Regions from separate parts of the Micromonospora sp. NPDC050397 genome, predicted to be linked through region 2. Evidence: riboswitches for the same ligand, from Rfam matches in the RefSeq annotation. Region 2 holds a riboswitch; each other region holds the start of a gene.
What was found. Region 2 has a riboswitch for cyclic di-AMP ahead of ACI2K4_RS34745 (M23 family metallopeptidase). Riboswitches for the same ligand answer to the same signal wherever they lie in the genome.
Positions count from the first base shown of each region.

Region 1: another riboswitch for cyclic di-AMP. It lies ahead of ACI2K4_RS13785 (coiled-coil domain-containing protein); the one in region 2 lies ahead of ACI2K4_RS34745 (M23 family metallopeptidase).
Region 3: another riboswitch for cyclic di-AMP. It lies ahead of ACI2K4_RS19005 (C39 family peptidase); the one in region 2 lies ahead of ACI2K4_RS34745 (M23 family metallopeptidase).

Region 1 covers NZ_JBJDPS010000003.1:623,949-631,538, reverse strand. The annotation lists gene ACI2K4_RS13800 (DUF4442 domain-containing protein) at 1-414, shown strand, start outside; gene ACI2K4_RS13795 (HAD family hydrolase) at 488-1,240, shown strand; partial or broken gene ACI2K4_RS13790 (glycoside hydrolase family 65 protein) at 1,237-3,591, shown strand; gene ACI2K4_RS13785 (coiled-coil domain-containing protein) at 3,684-4,703, opposite strand; cyclic di-AMP (ydaO/yuaA leader) riboswitch at 4,719-4,849, opposite strand; gene ACI2K4_RS13780 (hypothetical protein) at 5,090-5,284, opposite strand; gene ACI2K4_RS13775 (dienelactone hydrolase family protein) at 5,490-6,161, shown strand; gene ACI2K4_RS13770 (NADPH-dependent F420 reductase) at 6,215-6,847, shown strand; gene ACI2K4_RS13765 (AI-2E family transporter) at 6,881-7,590, opposite strand, start outside.
Region 2 covers NZ_JBJDPS010000024.1:13,719-21,308, reverse strand. The annotation lists gene ACI2K4_RS34755 (MerR family transcriptional regulator) at 1-522, shown strand, start outside; gene ACI2K4_RS34750 (PP2C family protein-serine/threonine phosphatase) at 722-1,819, shown strand; cyclic di-AMP (ydaO/yuaA leader) riboswitch at 2,053-2,205, shown strand; gene ACI2K4_RS34745 (M23 family metallopeptidase) at 2,217-3,251, shown strand; gene ACI2K4_RS34740 (PrsW family intramembrane metalloprotease) at 3,467-4,930, opposite strand; gene trmB (tRNA (guanosine(46)-N7)-methyltransferase TrmB) at 5,002-5,907, opposite strand; gene lhgO (L-2-hydroxyglutarate oxidase) at 5,900-7,156, opposite strand; gene ACI2K4_RS34725 (sporulation protein) at 7,281-7,590, opposite strand, start outside.
Region 3 covers NZ_JBJDPS010000005.1:34,998-42,587, reverse strand. The annotation lists gene ACI2K4_RS19035 (NAD(P)H-quinone oxidoreductase) at 1-152, opposite strand, end outside; tRNA gene ACI2K4_RS19030 (tRNA-Ser) at 333-421, shown strand; gene ACI2K4_RS19025 (GntR family transcriptional regulator) at 1,335-2,111, shown strand; gene ACI2K4_RS19020 (hypothetical protein) at 2,162-2,731, opposite strand; gene ACI2K4_RS19015 (serine hydrolase domain-containing protein) at 2,890-4,089, shown strand; gene ACI2K4_RS19010 (hypothetical protein) at 4,132-4,359, opposite strand; gene ACI2K4_RS19005 (C39 family peptidase) at 4,635-5,480, opposite strand; cyclic di-AMP (ydaO/yuaA leader) riboswitch at 5,889-6,028, opposite strand; gene ACI2K4_RS19000 (YbhB/YbcL family Raf kinase inhibitor-like protein) at 6,510-7,049, shown strand; gene ACI2K4_RS18995 (class I SAM-dependent methyltransferase) at 7,197-7,590, opposite strand, start outside.

The sequences.
Region 1 (7,590 bases), on a different contig from region 2:
TTCGCCCGTACCCTCGGCTTCGAATTTGTCGAGATCGCCCCGGACGGCGCCGCCGGCGTCCGGTCGACCGTCCGGCTCCCGGACGCGCCGGCCACCCACAACCACGTCGGCGGCCCGCACGCCGGGGCGCTGTTCACCCTCGGCGAGACCGCGTCCGGCGCGGTGGTGCTGGCCGCCTTCGGCAACCTGCTCGACCGTGCGGTGCCGCTCGCCGTCACCGCCGACATCCGCTACCGGAAACTCGCCATGGGGCCGGTCCGGGCGGTCGCCCGGCTCGGTCGCCCGGCGACCGAGGTGATCGCCGAGTTCGACGGCGGCACCCGGCCCGAGTTCCCGGTGCTGGTGGAGATCGGCACCGACGCGGGCGAGCCCACCGCCGAGATGACCGTGGTCTGGACCCTGCGCACACGGTGACGTCGGGCACGGTCGGGCAACCACGTGCGGCAAAGACGTTTATCCGGCCCGTCCACCCGGATAAGTTGATGATGTGCTGGGCCTACCCGCTCATGTGACCGCCTGCCTCTTCGACCTCGACGGTGTGCTGACCCAGACCGCCCGGGTCCACAACGCCGCCTGGGCCGAGACCTTCGACGCGTTCCTCCGCCGGTGGGCCGCCGACCACCACGAACGGTTCCAGCCGTACGACCCCGGGCCGGACTACAACCGGTACGTCGACGGCCGTCCCCGGGCCGACGGTGTCCGTACGTTCCTCGCCTCGCGGGACATCGTGCTGCCCGAGGGCGACCCGGACGACCCGCCCGAGGCGAACACGGTCAACGGCGTCGGCAACCGGAAGAACGAGATCCTGCTCCGGCGGATCCACACCGACGGCGTCCAGGTCTACGACGGTTCGGTGGCGTACCTGCGGGCCGCCGCCCGGGCCGGCCTGCGCCGGGCGGTCGTCTCGGCCAGCGCCAACTGCCGGGACGTGGTCGCCTCCGCCGGTCTCGAAGACCTGCTCGAAGTGAGGGTCGACGGGATCGTCGCGGCGCGCAGGGGACTGCGCGGCAAGCCGTACCCGGACACCTTCCTGGCCGCAGCCGAACTGCTCGGGGTCAAACCCGACCAGGCCGCGGTCTTCGAGGACGCGCTGGCCGGGGTCGAGGCGGGCCGGGCCGGCGGGTTCGGCCACGTGGTCGGGGTCGACCGGGTCGGGCAGGCCGAGGCGCTGCGGGCCCACGGTGCCGACACCGTCGTCACCGACCTGGCCGAGTTGCTCACCGGGGACGAGGCCCGATGATCCGCGAACGGGCCTACCCGGTCGAGCCCTGGCACATCCGGGAGACCCGGCTCGACGTGGACGTGCTGGCCCAGGCGGAGTCGGTGTTCGCGCTCGCCAACGGGCACATCGGACTGCGCGGCAACCTGGACGAGGGCGAGCCGCACGGGCTGCCCGGTACGTACCTGAACTCGTTCTTCGAGCTACGGCCGCTGCCGTACGCCGAGGCCGGGTACGGATTCCCCGAGTCCGGCCAGACGATCGTCAACGTCACCAACGGCAAGCTGATCCGGCTGCTGGTCGACGACGAGCCGTTCGATGTCCGCTACGGCGAACTGCTCGACCACGAACGGGTGCTCGACCTGCGTGCCGGCACCCTGCACCGGTCGGTGACCTGGCGCTCGCCGGCCGGCAAACGGGTCCGGATCCGCAGCACCCGGCTGGTCTCGTTCACCCAACGCTCGGTGGCCGCGATCCGGTACGAGGTGGAGGCGGTCGACGAGCCGCTGCGACTGATCGTGCAGTCGGAACTGGTCGCCAACGAGGTGCTGCCGGCACAGAGCCGGGACCCCCGGGTCGCGGCGGTGCTGGAGTCCCCGCTGGAGGCCGAGGAGCACCTGGCGCTGGAGGACGGCGGTCTGCTGATCCACCGCACCCGGGCCAGCGGACTGCGGCTCGCCGCCGCGATGGGGCACGAGCTCGAGGGGCCGGAGCGCACCACGCTGAGCACCGAGACCTTCGACGACTGGGCCCGGACCACCGTCACCTGCATCCTCGCACCCGGCGGGGAGAAGGTCCGGCTGGACAAGTACGTCGCGTACGGCTGGTCCAGCCAACGTTCCCGGCCGGCTCTGCGGGACCAGGTCGGCGCCGCCCTCGCCGGTGCCCGTTTCTCCGGCTGGGACGGGCTGCTCCGCGAGCAGCGCGACTACCTGGACACCTTCTGGGACACCTCGGACGTACGGGTGGAGGGCGACCCGGAGGTGCAGCAGGCGGTCCGGTTCGGCCTGTTCCACGTGCTCCAGGCCGGTGCCCGGGCCGAGCTGCGGCCGATCGCGGCCAAGGGGCTGACCGGTCCGGGCTACGACGGGCACGTCTTCTGGGACACCGAGACGTTCGTACTGCCGGTGCTGACGTACACCCTGCCGTCGGCGGTGGCGTCCGGGCTCCGGTGGCGGCACTCGACCCTGTCGATGGCCCAGGAACGGGCCCGGACCCTCGGGCTGAACGGGGCCGCCTTCCCGTGGCGGACGATCCGGGGGCAGGAGTGCTCGGCGTACTGGCCGGCGGGGACGGCCGCGTTCCACATCGCCGCCGACATCGCCGACGCCGTACGCCGCTACGTCAAGGCCACCGGCGACGAGAACTTCGAGCGGGAGGTGGGGCTGGAACTGCTGGTCGAGACCGCTCGGCTCTGGCGTTCCCTCGGGCACCACGACCGCGACGGCCACTTCCACCTGGACGGCATGACCGGCCCGGACGAGTACACCGCCGTGAAGAGCGACAACGTCTACACCAACCTGATGGCCCAGCGGAACCTGCTGGCGGCGGCCGAGGCGGTCTCCCGGCACAGCGACCACGCCTGGCGGCTCGGCGTGGACGACGAGGAGACCGCCGCCTGGCGCGACGCGGCAAACGCGATGCACGTCCCGTACGACGAGGAGTTGGGCGTACACCAGCAGGTGGACGGGTTCACCCGGCTCCAGGAGTGGGACTTCGCCGCCACCCCGCCGGAGAAGTACCCGCTGCTGCTCAACTACCCGTACTTCGACCTGTACCGCAAGCAGGTGGTGAAGCAGTCCGACCTGGTGCTCGCGATGCACTGGCGCGGGGACGCGTTCACCCCGGAGGAGAAGGCCCGCAACTTCGCCTACTACGAACGGCGTACGGTCCGCGACTCGTCCCTGTCCGCCTGCACCCAGGCGGTCCTCGCCGCCGAGGTGGGGCACCTCGAACTGGCCCACGACTACCTGGGCGAAGCCGCGTTGATGGACCTGCACGACCTGAACCAGAACACCCGGGACGGGGTGCACGTCGCCTCGCTGGCCGGCGCCTGGATCGCCCTGGTCGCCGGGTTCGGCGGGATGCGGGACCACGGCGAGATCCTCTCGTTCGCCCCCCGGCTGCCGAACCGGATCGATCGGCTGGAGTTCTCACTGGTCTGGCGCGGGCACCGGCTGCGGGTGGACGTACGCGAGCGGGAGACGACGTACGCGCTGCGCAACACCGACCGGACCGGGTCGGTGGAGGTGATCCACCACGGTGAGCGGTTCGTGGTGACCTGTGACGAGCCGGTGAGCAGGGCGAACCCGGAGCCGCATCCGGTCGGCCCGGCACCACAGCAGCCGCCCGGCCGCGCGCCCGCCCGCCGGGCGTCGGTGACCGAGGCCCGGGGTCCGGGACCGGCGACCCGGCCGGAGGATCCGGCACCCGACGAACCCGGGAGCTGACGCCCGTCGGACCGTCAGAGCAGCGACAGGTGTACGTGATTCGTGTGGTCGCTGGACGGGTCGCCCTGCGCGGAGGAGTACGCCTTCCAGCCCGTCGCCGGGAACCAGATCTGCCGGTACCAGATCACGTAGAGGACGCCGAGCTGGTCGGCGTTGCGGACCAGGAACGCGGCCAGGTTGTTGCCGTACGTCCGGTCGCCGCCTTTCGCGTCACCGCCGAAGCCACCGGGCTCGGCGGAGAAGTCGCAGGCCCGCCCCTTGGGATGCTCGAACGGTCCGCCGCTGCGGTAGCAGGAGACGTGCCGGGTGAAGCCGAGCCGCCGGGTTTCGTTGAGCGCGTGCAACGCACGCGGGGTCAGGCAACCCCGGGTGGTCGGATCGCCCCGGTTGCACGACTGCGCCGGCCAGGAACCGTCCCGGTTGCGCGGGGCGGGGCTCGCGACGGGTGAGGAGGTGTTGACGAAGCCCTCGGTGCTGGCCCCACCGACGAGGGAGAGGGCCCGTTCCGCCGCCTCCCGTTGCTTGGCCATCACGGCGAGCTGCCGCTGCTCCTCGGCCAGGGCGGCGTCGGCGGCGGCCTTTGCCCGACTGGCCTGGTCGCGGGCCTCGCGAAGCTTGCGCAGCTTGCTGTTGTCACGCTGGGCGATCAGGTCGAGACCTTCGGCACGCTCCATGAACTCGTCCGGGCCGGCGCTGGCGAGCAACGCGCTGATCGGTCCGATCCGGCCGATCCGGTAGGCGCTGACCGCCACCTCGCCGACCTCGGGGCCGAGCGAGTCGAGCTGCTCCTCTATCCGCCGCAGCTCGTCGGCGTACGCGGCCTGGCGCTCCCGCGCGTTCCGCACGGCATTGCTCGCCGCGGCGAAGCCGCGACCGGTGGACTCCAGGACGTCACGTAAGAGGGGATTGCCGCCCTCGTCGCCGGTGGTGGCCGGTCCGGTGGGTGTGGCCGAGGCTGGCCCGGCGGCTGCCGTACCGGCGAGCACGCTGACCACGGTGAGCAGGGTCAGGGCCAGCGAGAACCGCTGACGCATGGGTGTCGTCACGCACGTTCCTCCCGTCGGCCGCCGACCGGGTTAGCTGACGGGTTCGGGACGGGAACGACCCCTACCGCGAGTGCGGATTCACCCCACCTACCTGGTTCCCCGGCTCGCACGAAGCGATTGGGCGGCGGTCGTCGCCGACAGCTCGAGGGGGTAACCACCGGGTCGGAACCGAGGGTGACATTACCGGATCAGTTGGACTTTTCAGGGCCAAATCTCCACTCGCCACGAGCGAAATCTTCTGGTATGAGACGGGACGATATGGGATGGGAAAGTTGAGCGTGGCTGACCGGGGAGTTGGACCCGGTCGAAAATCCCCGCCGGGCCCTCGTGCGAGGGTCCGACGGGGCGTCGTCCACGTGATGCCGGCTGTCGGGTCAGAAGCGGTCGCCGGTGGAAGGGACGCCGTTCTGGTCGTGCGGGGTGACCCGTCGTGGGTCGTCCGAGGCCCGTGCCTGGGCCGCGTCGTCCGCCCAGTCTCGCCCCGCGTTGTCACGTTTGTCGCGCTTGTCCTGCGGCGGGCTGGCGTTGGTACGTCCGGACTCCGACTTCGCGGATTTCTGGCGGCTCATGGGTTTCCTCACGATCGCTCGACGCGGGCCGCTGCCGCGGCCACCGTGGTCGTGTCCCTGCTCACCCGTTGGCCTTCCCGAACGGCGCGATGGCAAACGGCCCCTTCGGTAGGGGGCACCAGGCCGCGGCGCGGTCCACCTCGTCCCACCGGACGAGGTGGTCAACACCCGGTTGTTCGTCCCGACTCGGGGTATCGGAGACCGGGTGGAGACAGAGACGACCGAAACCGCTATCCCGGCCGGAGACGTGGAACTCGCCGCGGACCTGGTGACCCCTACCGAGGGGGCCGTCGGCGTGGTGCTGTTCGCCCACGGCAGCGGAAGTTCCCGGCGCAGTCCACGCAACGTCGCGGTCGCCCGGGTGCTCCACCGGCACGCGCTGGCGACCGTACTGGTGGACCTGCTCACCCCAGAGGAGAACCGGGTCGACCAGGAGACCGCCGAACTGCGGTTCGACATCGCGCGGCTGGCGGCACGGCTGGTCAGCGCCATCGACTGGCTGAGGAGGTCGCCCGACACGGCGGCCCTGCCGGTCGGACTCTTCGGGGCCAGCACGGGCGCGGCGGCGGCACTGGTGGCCGCGGCCGAGCGGCCGGAGCACGTACCGGCCGTGGTCTCCCGGGGCGGTCGCGCCGACCTGGCGGGTCCGGCCCTCTCCCGCGTACGGGCGGCGACCCTGCTGCTGGTCGGCGGGCGGGACGAGCAGGTGATCCAGTTCAACCAGCAGGCCCGCGACGCGCTCGGCGGGGAGGTGGAACTGCGGATCATCCCCGACGCGACCCACCTGTTCCCCGAGCCGGGTGCGCTGGAACAGGTCTCGGACCAGGCCGCCGACTGGTTCGCCGAGCGCCTGCCCAGTTTCGGGGCCGCGCCCTAGTTCCGGGGTCGGCGCCCGTTGTTCGGGCCGCTCCTCGGCGGGTAACCCGTGGCATGCACATCGGGATTATCGGGGCCGGCAATGTCGGCGGAACGCTTGCCCGTCGGCTCGCCGAGGCGGGCCACGAACTCGCGATCGCCAACTCCAGGGGACCGCAGACACTCCAGGACCTGGTGGGCGAACTGGGACACCGTACGCACGCGGTCAGCTCCTCCGAAGCGGCCCGCTTCGGTGACCTGGTGATCGTCGCGGTGCCGTTCGGTCGGTACAACGAACTGCCGACGGCGGAGTTGAAGGGCAAACCGGTCATGGACACCGGGAACTACTACCCGGATCGGGACGGGCACATCCCGGAGTTGGACCAGGACCAGACCACCTCCAGCGAGATGGTGCAGCAGCACCTGAAGGGCGCGCACGTCGTCAAGGCGTTCAACACCCTGCACGCGGAGAACATGCGCGACCATGCCCGTCAGTCCTCGGCCCAGGAGCGGTACGGCATCCCCATGTCCGGGGACGACCCCCAGGCCAAACGAGCGATCGCCGACCTGGTCGAGGAGCTTGGCTTCGAGCCGGTGGACGCCGGTGACCTGGCGACCGGCGGGCGCAAGCAGCAGCCGGGCAGCGTGACCTACGAGGCCGACTTCACCGCCGAGGAGTTGGCGGCGGCACTGCGCGAAAACCGCTGACCTGGTCGCGGTCATCCGCGCGGAGGACGTACGTCAGGTCGGTTCCCTGCCCTGCCGCAGCGCCGAGACCGTGTCGACCACCCGGTAGACCACCGCCGTGACCGGTACCGCGACAAACGCGCCGGGGATGCCGCCGAAGAGGGTGCCCGCGGTGACCGCCACCAGGATCACCACCGGGTGCAGGCGTACCTGTCGTTTCATGATCAATGGTTCGAGCAGGTTGCCTTCGAGCTGCTGCACCGCGATCACCACGACCAGCGTGAGCAGTGCCGTGGTCGGCCCCTTCGCGGCGAGGGCGACCAGCACCGCGACGCTGCCGGCGACGGTGGCACCGATGATCGGGATGAACCCGCCGAGGAAGGTGATCACCGCCAGCGGTAGGGCGAGCGGCACACCGAGCAGCACCAGCCCGAGACCGATGCCGATGGCGTCGATGGCCGCGATCGCCACCGTGCCCCGGGTGTACGCGCTCAGCGTGTGCCAGCCGTTCCGTCCCGCCTGCACGAACGCCGGCCGGGACCGGTCGCCGACCCGCCCCAGCACCCAGCCCCACATCGGGCGACCGTCCTTGAGCAGGAAGAACAGCAGCACGAAGATCAGCAGTACGCCACCGGCCACCTCGGCCGCCGTACGGGCACCGGCGATCGGGTCCGGCGTCGACCGGCGTAGCCCCTCGGTGGCCTGTTTGGTCCAGCGGTCCAACTGCTCCGGGCTGACCGGCAGGGAGTTGGTGACGAAGTCCC
Region 2 (7,590 bases):
TCCGTGGCGCTCCGGGCCCATCTGCGCCTGCTGGAGCAGGAGCGCGAGCGCATCGGCCGGCAGATCGCGTCGGTGCGGACCACTCTCCACAGGACCGAGGAAGGGGAAGGGCTCATGGCCGAGGAAGTGTTCGACGGCTTCGACCACACGGTGCACGAGCAGGAGGTGACCGAGCGCTGGGGCCAGGAGGCGTACGAGCGCAGCGACCGGTGGTGGCGCGGGCTGAGCCCGGACGGGCGCGCGGGCTTCCAGGGCGCGCACGACGCCATCGCCCGGGACTACGGCGAGGCGAGGGCGGCCGGCCTGGAGCCGGGGGGCGACGAGGTGCAGGACATCGCGCGCCGCCACTGCGAGTGGCTGTCGGCGACCGCCGAGGTCACTCGTTCGTATGTGACGGGCATCGGTGAGATGTACGTCGCCGATCCCCGCTTCGGGAAGAACTACGATCGCCACGGGGACGGAACCGCCGTCTTCGTACGGGATGCACTGACGACGTACGCGCGGCGCCGGCTCTCCGACTGACCATCGGGGGACACGGGGCTCCGGTGCGCTCCTCCCACAGGCCGACGACGGGTCGCCGCACGGCGCGGCTCCGTCAGGCCGGGGTGGAGCGCTGTACCGTCCGCAGCCGTGGGCGGAGCGGGCAGGGAGTGCACAGGTGGGGAAGCGGGACGTACGAGGGCGAGGTCGAGCCGAGGGGAACGCGCGCGCCCGGAGGCTCGTGCGCCTGCTGCCCACCCTCATGATCGCCGTCGGAGTGGTCTTCGACCTCGCGACCCCGACCGCGGTGTCCGCCGTTCCGCTCTTCGCCGCGGCCCCGCTGATCGCGGCCCCCTTCTTCTCGTTGGCCGCCACCATCCGCACAGGGGTGGCCGCGACCCTCGTGGTCCTCGTCATCCGGGTCTCCGACGGCGTGCTCGCCAAGGTCGTGCCGATCACCGACCTGCTGACCCTGATCACCGTCGCCGCGCTCTCCCTCGTCATCAACCGCGTCGTGTGGCGCGGCAACGAACAACTGGCCTCGGCGCGGGTCATCGCGGAGACTGCGATGCGCGCGGTGCTCCCGGTACCCGAGGACCGGATCGGCGGGCTGCTGGTCGCGGCGCGGTACGAGGCGGCGCAGGCGGACGAGTTCGTCGGCGGAGACCTGTTCGCCGTCGCGGACACGCCCTTCGGGGTGCGGCTGGTCGTCGGGGACGTACGGGGCAAGGGGCTGGACGCCGTGGCGGCGGTGGCCGTCGTGATCGGGGCGTTCCGTGAGGCCGCCGAGCAGGAGCGGTCGCTGGAGGGAGTGGTCCAGCGGCTGGAGAGGGCGCTCGCCCGGGAGAGCTCGCGGCGTGGCGGGCTCGACTCGATGGAGGGGTTCGTGACCGCCGTGCTCGCCGAGATCCCGGTGGGTTCGGACATGCTGAGGGTGATCAACCGCGGCCACCCCGAGCCGATCGTGCTCCACGCGGACGGTGCGCTGGACGTGCTGACGCCGACCGAGCCCGCGTTGCCGCTCGGTATGGGCCTCGACGCCTGGCCGGACCGTTCGGACGAGTGGGCTCTGCCGTCCGGGGCGACGTTCCTGGCGTTCACCGACGGGCTTTCGGAGGCCCGGGACGCGAGGGGGGTCTTCTACGACCCGGCGGCCCGGCTGCGCGGCCGGCTCTTCCCGGGACCCGAGGAACTGCTCTCCGCGCTCACCGACGACGTACGGCTGCACACGGGCGGCCGGTCGACGGACGACCTCGCGCTCCTCGCGGTGGGGCGGCCGGCGCGGGGGCAGCCCGCACGGCGGAGGACGGTGAAGATCGTGGGGCGGGATCGTGAATGACCGTCCACGACCGTCCGTGGTCGAAGGGTGCCGCTGCGCATAACATTTGACGCAACGTCAGAAAATGTTATGGAGCTGATGGGCGCTCAACTCGTCCGGTTGGGGTCGATTGGTCCCTGAAAGTCCAGGCCCGAGTCGTGAAAGATCTGTGGGAACAGCTTGGAATCGGACCCGAGTGTCTATTAACGTTCGATAACGCAGCGCGGTTGTCCCAGTCGTCGCCAGAGGCGGCACCGTGCGCAGCGCTTAATCCCGCAAGGGAACCGGGGAACCATTTACTTGGGGTGAATCAGACACCTGAGTCCTGTGAGGGACGAAGGCGTCCGTAGGAGACCTTCCTGCTCCGAACCCGTCAGCTAACCCGGTAGGCGAGAAGGAAGGAAAGGAGCGCGCCCACGTGGCGTCAAATCAGCCTGCCCCCGAGGCTCCGGCACCCTTCAGGACCGGCGGTCCCGGTGAGGACGGCAGGACGTGGGAGGAATGGAACCCCACCGAGGACTCCCTCCGCCCCGTACGCGGTAGGCATCGCGTAGCCAAGCAGCGTGGCTTCGCCCGCAGCTCCACGGTCCTCGGCGTCGGTGTCATCGCGGCCGTCGGTGCGGGCGGCATGGCCTCCGCGCAGAGCAAGCCGCCGGTCTCCATCTCTCTTCCCGATTCCATCGCGGACAACCTTCCCGATGCCAAGTCCCTGCCCGGCGTGGGCGCGTTCATGTCCGCCGACCAGGCCAAGGACGCGGTCACCGGGGCCTCCCCGCTCACCACCGCCGGCATCACGGCCGCCGAGGCCGAGTCGGGCACCACGGACGCCGGCGAGGCGCTGCGCGCCCGCATCCTCCAGCAGGCCGAGCAGCAGCAGGCCGGGGCCGAGGCCGAGGTCAGGGCCGCGGAGGAGAAGGCGGCGGCCGAGGAGGCCGCGGCCCAGGCGGCGAAGCAGCAGAGCGCCGCCGAGGCGAAGGCCGCCGCGAAGAAGAAGGCGGCCGAAGAGGCGGCGGAGAAGAAGGCCGAGGCCGAGCGCCTCGCCAAGCTCGCCGCCAGCTACGCCATTCCGACCTCGTCGTACACCATCACCTCGACCTTCGGCCAGTCCGGCTCGATGTGGTCCTCCGGCCACCACACCGGGCTGGACTTCGCCGCTCCGACCGGCACTCCGGTCAAGGCCGTGCACAGCGGTACCGTCAAGTCGGCCGGCTGGTCCGGTTCGTACGGATACCGCACGGTGCTGGAGCTCGACGACGGCACCGAGGTCTGGTACTGCCACCAGTCCTCGATGGACGTCACCGCCGGCCAGAAGGTCAGCACCGGTGACACCATCGGCCGCGTCGGCGCCACCGGCAACGTGACCGGCCCGCACCTGCACCTGGAGATCCACACCGCGGACGGCTCGGGCATCGACCCGATGGGCTGGCTGCGCGGCAAGGGCCTCTCGGTCTGAGCGCCCGCGCCGGCACACGGCGCACCGAAACCCCGGCGGCCCTGGCGCACAACCCCCCGACGTCAGGGCCGCCGGCCTGTCCGGACGGCTGCCCGCGCCGGTGGCGGACCTCGGACCGACCGGGGAGCAGCGGGCCGAGCCGACCGCCGTATCGGCCTGTGGTCCGGGCCCCGACGGTTCCCGTCCGAGGCCCGGCCCCGGCGGGAGGGGAGAGCTCAGGACGGCGGTGCCTGTGTGGGCGGAGCGGATCGGCTGCCGTCCTCCAGGTAGGGGTTGTAGCCGCCGTAGTGGCGGTGCGGTGCGGGGATCCGCTGCGGAGCGGGCCCGCCGTAGGTCTGCCGGCGTGGGAACTGCGGTTGCGGCCCGTGAGCGCGCATCCGGCCCGTGGTGCGTGCCGCGAACGTCAGGGCGGGACCCGCGACCTCCCGGCGCTGCCAGAGGTGGTGCAGCAACTCCTGCTCCCGGAGGGCGAAGTCGGCGTCCGCGCCGTCGTGGCGGGCCCGCCGGCGCAGCATGGCCAGGGACGTCGCGAACGACTCGTACTCCGCGACCGCCCGTGCGGCGGCCCTGCCCCGTGCGCGGTCCGGGCCCCCGCTGTGCCAGTGCCTGGCCATGTCGCGGGCCACGCCCCGCGCCCGCATCGAAGCCAGGGCGAACGGCTCGGCGGGGGTGAGCCAGCCTGCCGCCGCGTACACCGGCAGCTCCGTGGAGAGCGTCCGGAGCTCCCGCTGCCGTGACCAGACGGCCAGCCAGGTCACCAGGCCGAAGCACGGCACCATGAACGCCCCGTACACCGCGTAGAAGCCGTACGGGCCGAAGGACGACGAGCCGTTCCACAGGGCGTGCATGCCCATGGCGAGGGCGAGTCCCAGCAGCGGCAGCACGACCCGGCGCACCCGGTGGCGCGCACCGCCCAGTGCGGCGATCCCGAAGCCGATGCCGGAGAGCACCGTGAACAGGGGATGCGCGAAGGGGGACATGACCACGCGAACGAAGAACGTCCCGGCCGTCAGGGACGCGAGGCCCGTGGTCCCCAACTCCTGGTCCTCGCCGAAAGCCTGCCCCAGGTAGAGGATGTTCTCGGTGAAGGCGAAGCCGGTCGCGGTGAATCCGGCGACCACGATGCCGTCGACGACACCGCCGAACTGCCGTCTGCGGAAGAGGAAGATCAGTAGAACGGCCGCCCCCTTCGCGCACTCCTCGACGACCGGGGCGATCACCGTGGCGCCGAGGGTGTCGGCGCTCGCCGGGTCCGCGGTGGCCGTCGCTATCCAGCGGGTCGCGAAGGAGTTGGCGATGATCGCGACGAGCGCGGCGGCGCACGCCCCCCAGGCGAAGGCGAACAGCAGGTTCCGCCACGGCCCGGGCTCGACCCGGTCGAGCCACCGGAACGCCGCCATCAGCAGCGGCACGGGCAGCACGGCCAGGCCAAGACCCACCAGGAAGCCCTCGGTGCCGGTCTGTTCACGCACCAGGGCCAGGATCACCAGCCCGCAGAGCGCGAGCACGCTGATCACCGCGCCGGCGCGGAAGGCCTTGCTGCGCCAGACCATGCCGACGCGGCGCGGCCGGTAACGCCACTGGCCACGCTCCGGGACGGCACCCAGGTACTCGTCGAGCCGCTGCTCCTCGAGTACCGGGACGGCCGGCTGCTGGTGCTGCACGAACCCCTCGGACACCTGATGACCCTAACGAGGGGGACCGACAGCCCGCCACGGTGCGGTGGCCGGTGACAACCGTCGGCGGCTGATCAGCGACGGGTGAACAGCACGTCGCGCACCACGTGTCCCTTGTCCAGGCCCTGCCCCTCGAAGCGGGTCAGTGGCCTGAAACCGGGCCGGGGCGCGTATCCGCCGTCGTCCTGCGTGTTCTCGTACAGGGGGTGCGCCGTCAGCACTTCCAGCATCTGCTCGGCGTACGGCTCCCAGTCCGTCGCGCAGTGCAGGACCGCGCCCGGCTTCAGGCGCTCCGCCACGAGGTCGAGGAACTCCGGCTGGATCAGGCGCCGCTTGTGGTGCCGCTTCTTGGGCCAGGGGTCGGGGAAGTACACCCGGAGCCCGTCCAGCGCCGCGGGCTCGAGCATCTCGCGGAGCAGGATGATCGCGTCGCCGTTGGCGACCCGGACGTTGGACACCCCCGCCCGGTCGGCGAGCCCGAGCAGATTGCCCTGTCCCGGGGTGTGCACGTCGACGGCCAGGATTCCGGTGCCGGGGTCGTCGGCGGCCATCTGCGCCGTGGCCTCGCCCATGCCGAAGCCGATCTCCAGGACCACCGGGAGTCCGTCGAACAGGGTGGGGAGATCGAGGACACGGAGGCCGTCGATGTCCAGGCCCCACTCGGGCCACAGGCGCTTCAGGGCGTCCTCCTGGCCGGGGGTCACCCTGCTGCGGCGCGGCTGGAAGCTCCGGATCCTGCGCTCGTGGTGCGAACCGGCGGGGTCGGCCGCGGGACCGCCGGGGAACCGGGGCTCCTGGCGGAGCCTGCGCTGCCGTTCGAAGGCGGCGTCACGCAGCGCTCGGGCCTCCGCATCCGCTTCGGTGCCGCCGGGTGACCGGGCGCCCCGACCGGGCGACGGGGCGGGCGAACGGGGCGTGTCGCCGGGCGTCTCCGGAGTGGGGCCGGGCGTCTCTGGGGTGGGGTTCACAGGCTCAGACACAATGACCCGATTCTACGGCGGGCGGCGTCCATCCCGTCGCGCGTGCCCGTACGAGGGCCCGTCGCGCCACCTCCCTCCCGATGGGCAGGCAGGCGGTGGCCGCGGGTGACGGGGCGTTCAGCACGTGCACGGTGTGCGGGGCGTCCCGGATCAGGAAGTCGTCCACCAGCGTGCCGTCCCGCAGGACCGCCTGAGCCCTGACCCCGGCCGGGGACGGCCGCAGATCGGCCTCCGTCACCTCGGGCAGCAGCCGCCGCACGGCCCGGGTGAACGCCCTCTTCGACAGGGACCTGTGGACCTCGCCCGCCCCGTACCGCCAGTGCCTGCCGGCGATCCGCCAGGAGCCCGGCCAGGCCAGGGTGGCGGCCAGCTCCCGTGGGTGGACGACCGTGTGGCCGTACCCCTCGCGGGCCAGTGCCGGCACCGCGTTCGGCCCGACGTGGACCGTGCCGTCGACGCCCCGGGTCAGGTGCACCCCGAGGAAGGGGAACGCGGGGTCGGGCACCGGGTAGACGAGCCCGCGCACCAGCTCGGGCCTGGTCAGCTCGTAGTACTCCCCGCGGAACGGCACGATGCGCGCGCCCGGGTCGTCGCCCGCGAGCCGGGCCACCCGGTCGCTGTGCAGCCCCGCGCAGTTGACGAGCACCCTGGCCCTGACCACCTGGCCGTCCGCCGTGCGCACCGCCACGCCCCAGGGCCGCCGGTCGACCGCGACCACCTCCGCGCCGTAGCGGACGTGTCCGCCCGCGGCGCCCGTCTCGGCGGCGAGGCGCACGGCGACCGCGGTGAAGTCGCACACCCCCGTCGTGCCGACCCGGATCGCCGCGAGGCCGCGCACCCGGGGTTCGTACTCCGCGATCTGGGCCGGGCCGAGCTCCCTGACCGGCAGTCCGTGCGCCCTGCCGCGCTGGACCAGGGCGTGCAGCCGGGGCAGCTCGTCACCGGTGGTCGCCACGATCAGCTTGCCCGTCACCGCGTGCGGGATGCCGTGCTGCGCGCAGAAGTCCACCAGCTCGGCCGCGCCCCGCACGGCGTAGCGCGCCTTGAGCGAGCCCGGCGGGTAGTAGATACCGCTGTGGATCACCCCGCTGTTGCGCCCGGTCTGATGGCGGGCGGGGCCCCACTCCTTCTCCAGCACCGCGACCCGGGTGCCGGGCGCGGTGCGCGTGATCGCGTACGCCGTCGACAGACCGACGATCCCGCCACCGATCACCAGCACATCGCAGTCGTACGCCGCGTGCGTCGTCATCACGCCACCTCCCACCCCGATAGTGCACTGACCCACTGACAACGGGCTCAAACCAGGGACGGCCGAGGTGTGGCGGGCGGATGCGCCTACCGGACGGGCATACCGGGGCGATCCCGGTGGAGCGTCACGCCGGGGAGACGAGAAGCGGGCGTGCCCGTTCGCGCAGCTCGGCCACGCGCGGCTCGTCGCCGTACGGCTCCAGGCGGTGCAGCAGGTCGCGCACGTACTCGTTGGTGCGGGCCGAGGAGATGCGTCCGGCCACCTCCACCGCCCGTGTCCCCGCCGCGCAGGCCGCGTCGAGGTTGCCCGACTCGAGTTCGGCGACGGCCGACACGACGAGCCGCAGCCCGTGCGAGCGGACGAACTCGTCGGTGGGCCTCGACAGGGCCTGCTCGGTGAAGCGGCGGACCTGGCGGGGCGCCTTGAGGTCGCGG
Region 3 (7,590 bases), on a different contig from region 2:
TAGTTCCCCTGTCGTTGCAGTACGTCGGCGCGGTTGACCGCGGTGGCGCGTACGTCGACCAGCACCTCACCCGGGCTCAACTCGGGGTCGGGCACATCGGCCCAGATCAGCGCCTCGGGCCCACCCGGCTCCGGGATAGTGATCGCCATCATCGTTCCAGTCTGGCGAAACCTGCCCGCATGTCCAGTCCTGCCGGGTTCCGACTTCATCGACGCGGGTCGCATGATCGCATCGAGGGCAGCACATGGTCCCGGCCGTGACATCCGGGACCGTCCGGTTCATGGCAGACTAGGCGGCGGCAGCGGTCCGCCGGGCTCGGCGACCGGGGCCAAGGAGGGTTCGCCTAGTGGCCGATGGCGCTGGTCTTGAAAACCGGTAAGGGGAGCGATCTTCTTCGTGGGTTCGAATCCCACACCCTCCGCCTCACCCGCACGCGCATGCTCCGGCTTCGGGATTGTCGAATCATCTGTCAACTCGGCACCGCGCCAGCTTGCAGGACCGGCGCCGCCGACACCGCCCTGCCGCCCGCCCGCTGCCGCAGCGCCCAGTCGAGCTGATCGCACCCGTCCGGCCGGCACTGCGGACAGGTCCGTCCCTCGCTGTGCCCGAGCAGGGTCCGGGCCGCCGCCCACCAGATCGCGGCCGGGGTCAGAGGCTTGTCCTGACGGCTAATCGCCCAAGACCCGCGGCTACCAAGGCCCGTTCCACGGCGGCGAGGGCCACGTACTCGGCCACGCAACCACGATGGTTTGGGTGCGGCCCGCAGTCCGCGTAGTTCCTTGCCGCGCAGTACGACCATCACCACTCACCGGCCTTGGTCAGGGCCTGCGACCAGTTGAGGTCGGGGCACCCTGGTCCGTGCACTTCTCGCACCGTGCGCCGTTGTCGTGGCGTGCCTTGATCCTCAATGCCCGCCGCACGGTTTCCACTGCAGAGGTCACGACCGCCACCGCCCACCGTTAACCGGTGCCCGCCGGGAAGTGGCCCCCCGTGGTCCGTCGACCGCCGTGCGTCCCACAACCGCCGAGACCAGTTCCCGGCGGGGCTGGTCGACCGCCAGCGCCGGCTCCGGAGCGGGTGCTGGGGTGGAAGAAGCCGCCGGGGGCGGGCCCAGGGGTGGGCCGAAGAAGTACTTGCGGCGGGTGCTGTTCATGCCTACTACCTCCGTCGATTGGGTACGGCGGCCAGCACAGGGTCACCTACCCCTAGATCAACGCTCCGTGCTGGCCGCTCAACAGGAAGTTGCACCTGTATAGACTGCCCGTCTAGATAGGCTGGCTTAGAAGGAGATGGCGAACATCCGAACCGCGTTGATCGAAGGTACGGTGACGAGCGTGCCTACCCCGCACGAGCGGCCTCGATATCGACGGGTCGCCGACGAACTGCGCCACCGGATCATGTCCGGTGCAATCCCGGCCGGGTCGATCCTGCCGTCGGAGACGGCCATCATGGCCGAGTTCGACGTGTCACGCGGCACCGCCCGCGAAGCCATCGCCCTGCTCCGTTCCCAGGGCCTGGCCGTCACGGAGATGGGACGCGGGACCTTCGTCAGACCGGCGCTACCCGTCCGCCGACTGGGCTCCGAGCGGTACCGCCGTGAGCTGGACCAGATACGCGGCGATCGACCACCCGAGACGTCGTTCACCGTCGACCAAGGCGTGAGGTGGAACGAGTACCGGTTGGACAAGGCGTTCTCCGAGGTGCCCGCCGACATCACCACCGCCGACCAGTTCGGGGTGCCGGCCGGGACGATGCTGCTGGAGCGCCGCTTCGTATTCCACGCGGACGGTGTCGCGCAGCAGATGTCCACATCGTGCCTGCTGCTCGACATGGTGGCCGGCACACCGGTCGCGAATCCGGACAACGAGCCGTGGCCGGGTGGCAACACCGCCCAGCTCCACAGCCTGGGTGTGGTCATCACAGGCATCCGGGAGCGGGTGCGGTCGCGGATGCCGGTGGCGGACGAGGTGCGGACCCTCCACATCCCGGGTGGCACTCCCGTGATGACGCTGGCCCGACAGACGTACGCGGGTGACCGAGTGGTCGAGGTCGCGGACATCGTCATCCCGGCCGATCGGGTCGAGCTGGGGTACTGGATCGATCTCACCTGACGCGTCCGGCCGGGTTCGTCGCGCCGGATTATTCGCGCGAGCGATCCGGATCAGGAAGTGCCGAAACCCGAAAAGGTGAGTGCCGTTCGCTGCCAGGAGCCCGAGTTGGGGCCTTCGTAGCCGAGTGACAGCTCGTTCAGCGAGTTGAAGAGTTGTAGCGCCGCGCCGGACGGCTCGAAGACGAACTCCAGCCCGCCGAGCACCCACGCCTCGATCCGTCGCCCGTCGACACCCTCGAAGCAAAAATCGTTCTGGAGTACGCGTACCTCCCGCATCCGGGCACCGGTCAGCCGCCGCAGCTCGGGCAGGTCCAGTTCGCGCCACGCCACCTCAAGCTCCGGATCGTCCTGGGAGTCCTCGTCCGGCACGGTGTCGAGGTCGAGCTGGTCCCAGGAGAGGTAAAGCCGGTCCCAACCCTCGAAGGTGATTTCCAGGTGGCGGCCGGAGAAGTCCAGGACCAGCGGAAGCGTCGGGCAGAGGCGACCGTCGCAGACGTACGACAGGCCCCAGGTCCGGTCGAGTCTGCGGCCGACCAGGGCGGCCAGCTCCCCGCCGTGCCGGTTGACCAGCTCTTCGACACTGTTCAGCGGGTACGGGCGGTAGTCCGGGATGCCCCACACGCGGCAGAGGCTAGGCGGGGAGCGGCGAGCCGGTCAAACAGAAGGTGTCGGACGTATCGACACTCGGTGTCGGCGGGCCAGAATGGATCGCAGTGCATGTCGATCTGTCGGACCCTGGTTCGACCCTAGGCGAGACCGTACGCATCGGAGGTTGCGAGATGACACGCGAACTGACGCAGGCCGGGGTCGACCGGCTGCACGACGCCATGGCCGACCGGGTCGACCGGGGCGAGCTGCCCGGTCTGGTCACCCTCCTGGCCAAGGGCGACGACGTACGGGTCGATCCGATCGGCTTCACCGACTTCGACCGCACCGAGCCGATGCGTCGCGACACCATCTTCCGGATCGCGTCGATGACCAAGCCAGTCCTCGCCGTCGCGACGATGATGCTGGTCGAGGACGGTCGGCTGAGTCTGGCCGAGCCGGTCGACCGGCTGTTGCCCGAGTTGGCCGACCGACAGGTGCTCAAGTCGATCGACGGGCCGCTCGACGAGACCGTGCCGGCCGACCGTCAGATCGTGGTCGAGGACCTGCTGACCTTCCGGATGGGCTCCGGCGTCATCCTCGAACCGACCTTCGACCCGCCCTTCCCGATCGTTCACGCGGCACAGGAGCGGCAGCTCGTCCTGGGGGCGCCGGATCCGCGTACGCCGCACGACCCGGACGAGTGGATCAAGCAGTTCGGCGCCCTGCCGCTGATCTGCCAGCCCGGCGAGCGCTGGCAGTACAACGTCGGGACGCTGGTGTTGGGGGTGCTGGTGGCACGGGCCGCCGGCCAGCCGCTCGGGGACTTCTTCCGGGCCAGGATCTTCGACCCGCTCGGCATGACCGAGACCGGGTTCTGGCTGCCCGCCGAATACACCCGCCGGCTGCCCAGCTACTACATGACCGACTTCGCCAGCGGCAAGCTGGAGTCGCGTACGGTCTCCACGCCGAGCGAGTGGGCCAGCCCGCCCGTCTTCCCGTCCGGCTCCGCCGGGCTGCTGTCGACCGCCGACGACTACCTCGCCTTCGCCCGGCTGTTGCTGGACAAGGGGGTCCACCGGGGCGAGCGACTGCTGTCGGCGGAGTCGGTCGAGCTGATGACCAGGAACCACCTGACCGGTGAGCAGATCACCGGTGGCGGTGTCCTGCTGTCGGGAAAGGGCTGGGGGCTGGGCATGGCGGTCGCGGTCGAGCCGGACGCGGTCTCGCCGGTGCCCGGACGCTACGGCTGGGACGGCGGCTACGGCACGACCTGGTTCAACGACCCGAACCAGGGGCTGATCGCCATCGGGTTGAGCCAGACCTCGGACTTTATGTGGAACGGCGGGATGGACGAGTTCGCCAGGCTCGCGGTCGGGGCGTCCGAGGAGTGACCACCGTGGCCGGTCGGCACGCTGGCCGAGCGACCCGGCACGCTAGCCGAGCGACTTGAGGTCGGGCGGGACCGGGGCGCCCATCGGATACTCCGGGTCCCGCCCGGCGCGCACGTCCATCGCCCAGCGCAGTTGCGCACAGCCGTCCGGGGTGCAACAGGCGCAGGTGCCGGGGGCGTACGACGTACCCCGGTCCTCGTGCTGGGCGATGGTCATCGCCGCCGCCTCCCAGATCCCCGCGCGGGTCAGCGGCTCGTCGACGCGGCTCACGGGGTCAACACCTGACACGGCACGGCCATCACCAGAACCCTTCGTTCGATGTACGGGCGCACGGCGACCGACTCGTGGTGGCGACCGGGGGCGCGGACTGCCGCCCCGACCCAACGGTCTTCGGTGTCCGCCTGGTCGGCGCGGGCCATGGTCACGACAGTGTCAACGCGCACGTCCGTGGATGGTTGTGGCACCGCCGCCATCGTCCCGCTGGTACGGGCAGCCCCGGGCACCGACCGGTTCGGTCGGCACCCGGGGCCAGGGGGGAGGAAGGATCAGGCTGAGTAGCCCCGGCTGGCCATCCAGTTGGCCAGGTCGATGGTGCTCATCCAGTAGGAGCTGACCCCGTTGACAAACGCCGGGTCGGCGATCTGCACGGTCCGCCCGTTGTCGCGGTAGCCGACGACGGTCAGGTAGTGGCCCCCGTCGTACGCGTGCCACCCGCCGTCGACATCGGTCGCCGAGCCGACGATGTTCGCCACCACCGCGTACCCGCTGCTGATCGCGTGCACGACATCGGCCTGGAGCCGGTCCATCTGAGCCGGCGACGGCGTGCCCGGGATGAAGGTGCTCGAGTAGAAGTTCGTCTTGGCCAGGCTGTTCAGGCCCCGGGTGGTGTCGTCGGCCGAGTTGGTGCCGTTCATCGTGGTGCCCAGGGCCGAGGCGACCGCGTCCTGGCTCGGCGTCTTGTCCCGGGCGGTCAGGGCGATCCGGGTCGCCGCCGGGCCGCAGTACCAGCCGTTGATCTGCGCCTCGTAGTCGTAGTCGAGCGTCTTCGCGGCCGGCGGTGCCTTCTTGACCGCCTTGACCGCGGTCGGTGTGGCCTTCTTGGCGGCGGCCGGGGCCGACTGCGTGGGGCTCGGCGCGGCCGAGGTGGCGACCGGGGCCGGGGCATCCGGGGTGGGGGTGGTGAGGCTGGGCGCGATCTCGCCGGCGGCCTGGCCGCCGAGCTTCTCGGAGACGGCCACGGCCGAGGTGTCCGGCAGGGCCGACTCGTGGCCCTGGGTGAGCAGGATGCCGGTGGTCAGACCCACCGCGAGGACCGCGGCGGAGACAACGCTGACCCGGTACGGGCTGGCGGTCACGATGCGACGCAGTCGCAGTTGCTGACGATGCTTCATTCGATTTCCTCCGCAGATGTGCCGATCTGCGATCGGGGGCACATGATTCGGGATGGCGTGGGGTCTCTGCCGGGGCCGGTCGCGTGACGAGTGCGCGCGAGGTCCGGCGGCATCGGCCGCCAACCCGGGCTGCCGGATCAGGGCGTGCTGATCCGCCACCGCCTTGCGCGGTGGAATGCGTTACCGGATGAGGGCGTACGACAAATCAGTGCCGTACGTTTCCGTCCACCTGCCGGTCGCGCGTACTCGTGTCACCGACCGTTCGCGATGCTCGCGTCGACGGTCGTACGCGGGTGGCCTAGTGATCCAGCGTCTTCGGCCGCGCCTGCGCGCGGGCGGACCTGAGCAGGTGACGGGGGACGTGGCCGAGGGAGGGGCCACGGCAGATACTGCGCTGCACGGAGCATGTTCTCCTTCCGATACCGCCTACCGGGTTAGCTGACGGATTCGGACGGGAAGCTCGCCCTACCGCGAATGTCTCGCGGATTCACCCCAAAACTACTGTGGGTCCCCGGCTCGTAACAGTTACGACTCAGCGGGTCTGTTCCGGTGTCACCCGCGGTGACTAATGGCCGGACCAGACGGGCTGACGTTACTGGTCCGTTCATGTTCTTGCCAAGCCCGCTTGGCCTGCGAAAACCGTGACCAACGCCGCTACTTTCCTCGATTTGTGATGGTCGCTGTATGATCACGGAAAGTATTTGTCGACACCCTGGGTGATTTTGCTGTCCATGGTCGTACCGCCTTTTGCCGACCCGGCGCACGATGTCGCATTTCCCGCTCGGCGGTCCGCACGCCCCGACCCTTGGAGTGGGCTGGACGCCACCTCGGCGGCAGTCCGGCCGATTTCCGGGCCGCTTCCGACCAACCGTGCCACCTCGCGTGGGCCGATCGGACCAGGTCGAACGGACCGCTCGGGCGAAGCCCGCGCCCGCCGATGTCCGTACGTCTTTCGGCACCGGCAGCCGTAGGTGGGCCGGGGCAGGGTAGAAAGACTCCGAGTCACCCGATCACTGGAAGGACTTCCCGATGAACCTCGACCGAGCGATTCCGCCGGACCCGTACGACGTGCTTCCGCCGGTGCCCGCGTTCACCGTCACCAGCGACGACGTACGCGACGGTGAGCCGTTGGACGCCGAGTTCACGCACCCCAGCGTCGGCGGCAACGACCAGTCACCGCAGCTCGCCTGGTCCGGTTTCCCGGCGGAGACGCGCAGCTTCGTGGTCACCTGCTACGACCCGGACGCGCCGACCACCAGCGGATTCTGGCACTGGGTGCTGGTGAACATCCCCGCCTCGGTCACCCAGTTGCCCCGGGGCGCCGGCAAGGCCGGAGCCACCGGCGGAGGCGCGTTCGCGGTACGCAACGACTACGGCACCCAGGAGTACGGCGGGGCCGCGCCGCCGGCCGGTGACCGGCCGCACCGCTACCTCTTCGCCGTACACGCCCTCGACGTGGAGAAGCTCGACGTCACCCCGGACGCCAGCCCGGCGTACGTCGGCTTCAACCTGACCTTCCACACCCTCGCCCGCGCGGTGATCCGCCCCACGTACCAGGTCAAGGGCTGAACCCGGGGGACAGACACGCAGTGAGCGGCCGTCGCCGACACCGGGGACGGGTAGACGGTGTCGGTGCCGGCCGCTGAGCGCAACCCGAAGTCGGGTCAGGCGGTCCAGCCGAGTGGTCGGATGGAGCGGTCGGATGGAGCGGTCGGGTCAGGCGGTCGGTTCGCCGGGGACCCGGGCGACGGCGAAGACCGACTGCCCGAACGGGGGGCGGACGATCTGCTCGGCGGCCTTGGTCACCGGCAACACCAGGGTGTCGTACACCTTGACCATCGGGCCCTCCTTCGGCATCAGCCGGAAGACGTTGGTCGCCATGTAGTAACCGATCAGACCCAGCGCGTTCGCGTAGTGCAACCGCTCGATGGTCAGGCCCGCCTCGGTCAGCGCCGCCCGCATCGTCTTCTTCGTGTAGCGCCGGACGTGCCCGGTGGCGATGTCCGCCGGGCCCATCGCGAACTGGAACGCCGGGACGATGAGGACGATCGCCCCGCCCGGACGGACCAGATCGGACATGCTCCGCAGCGCGCCGACGTGGTCCTCGATG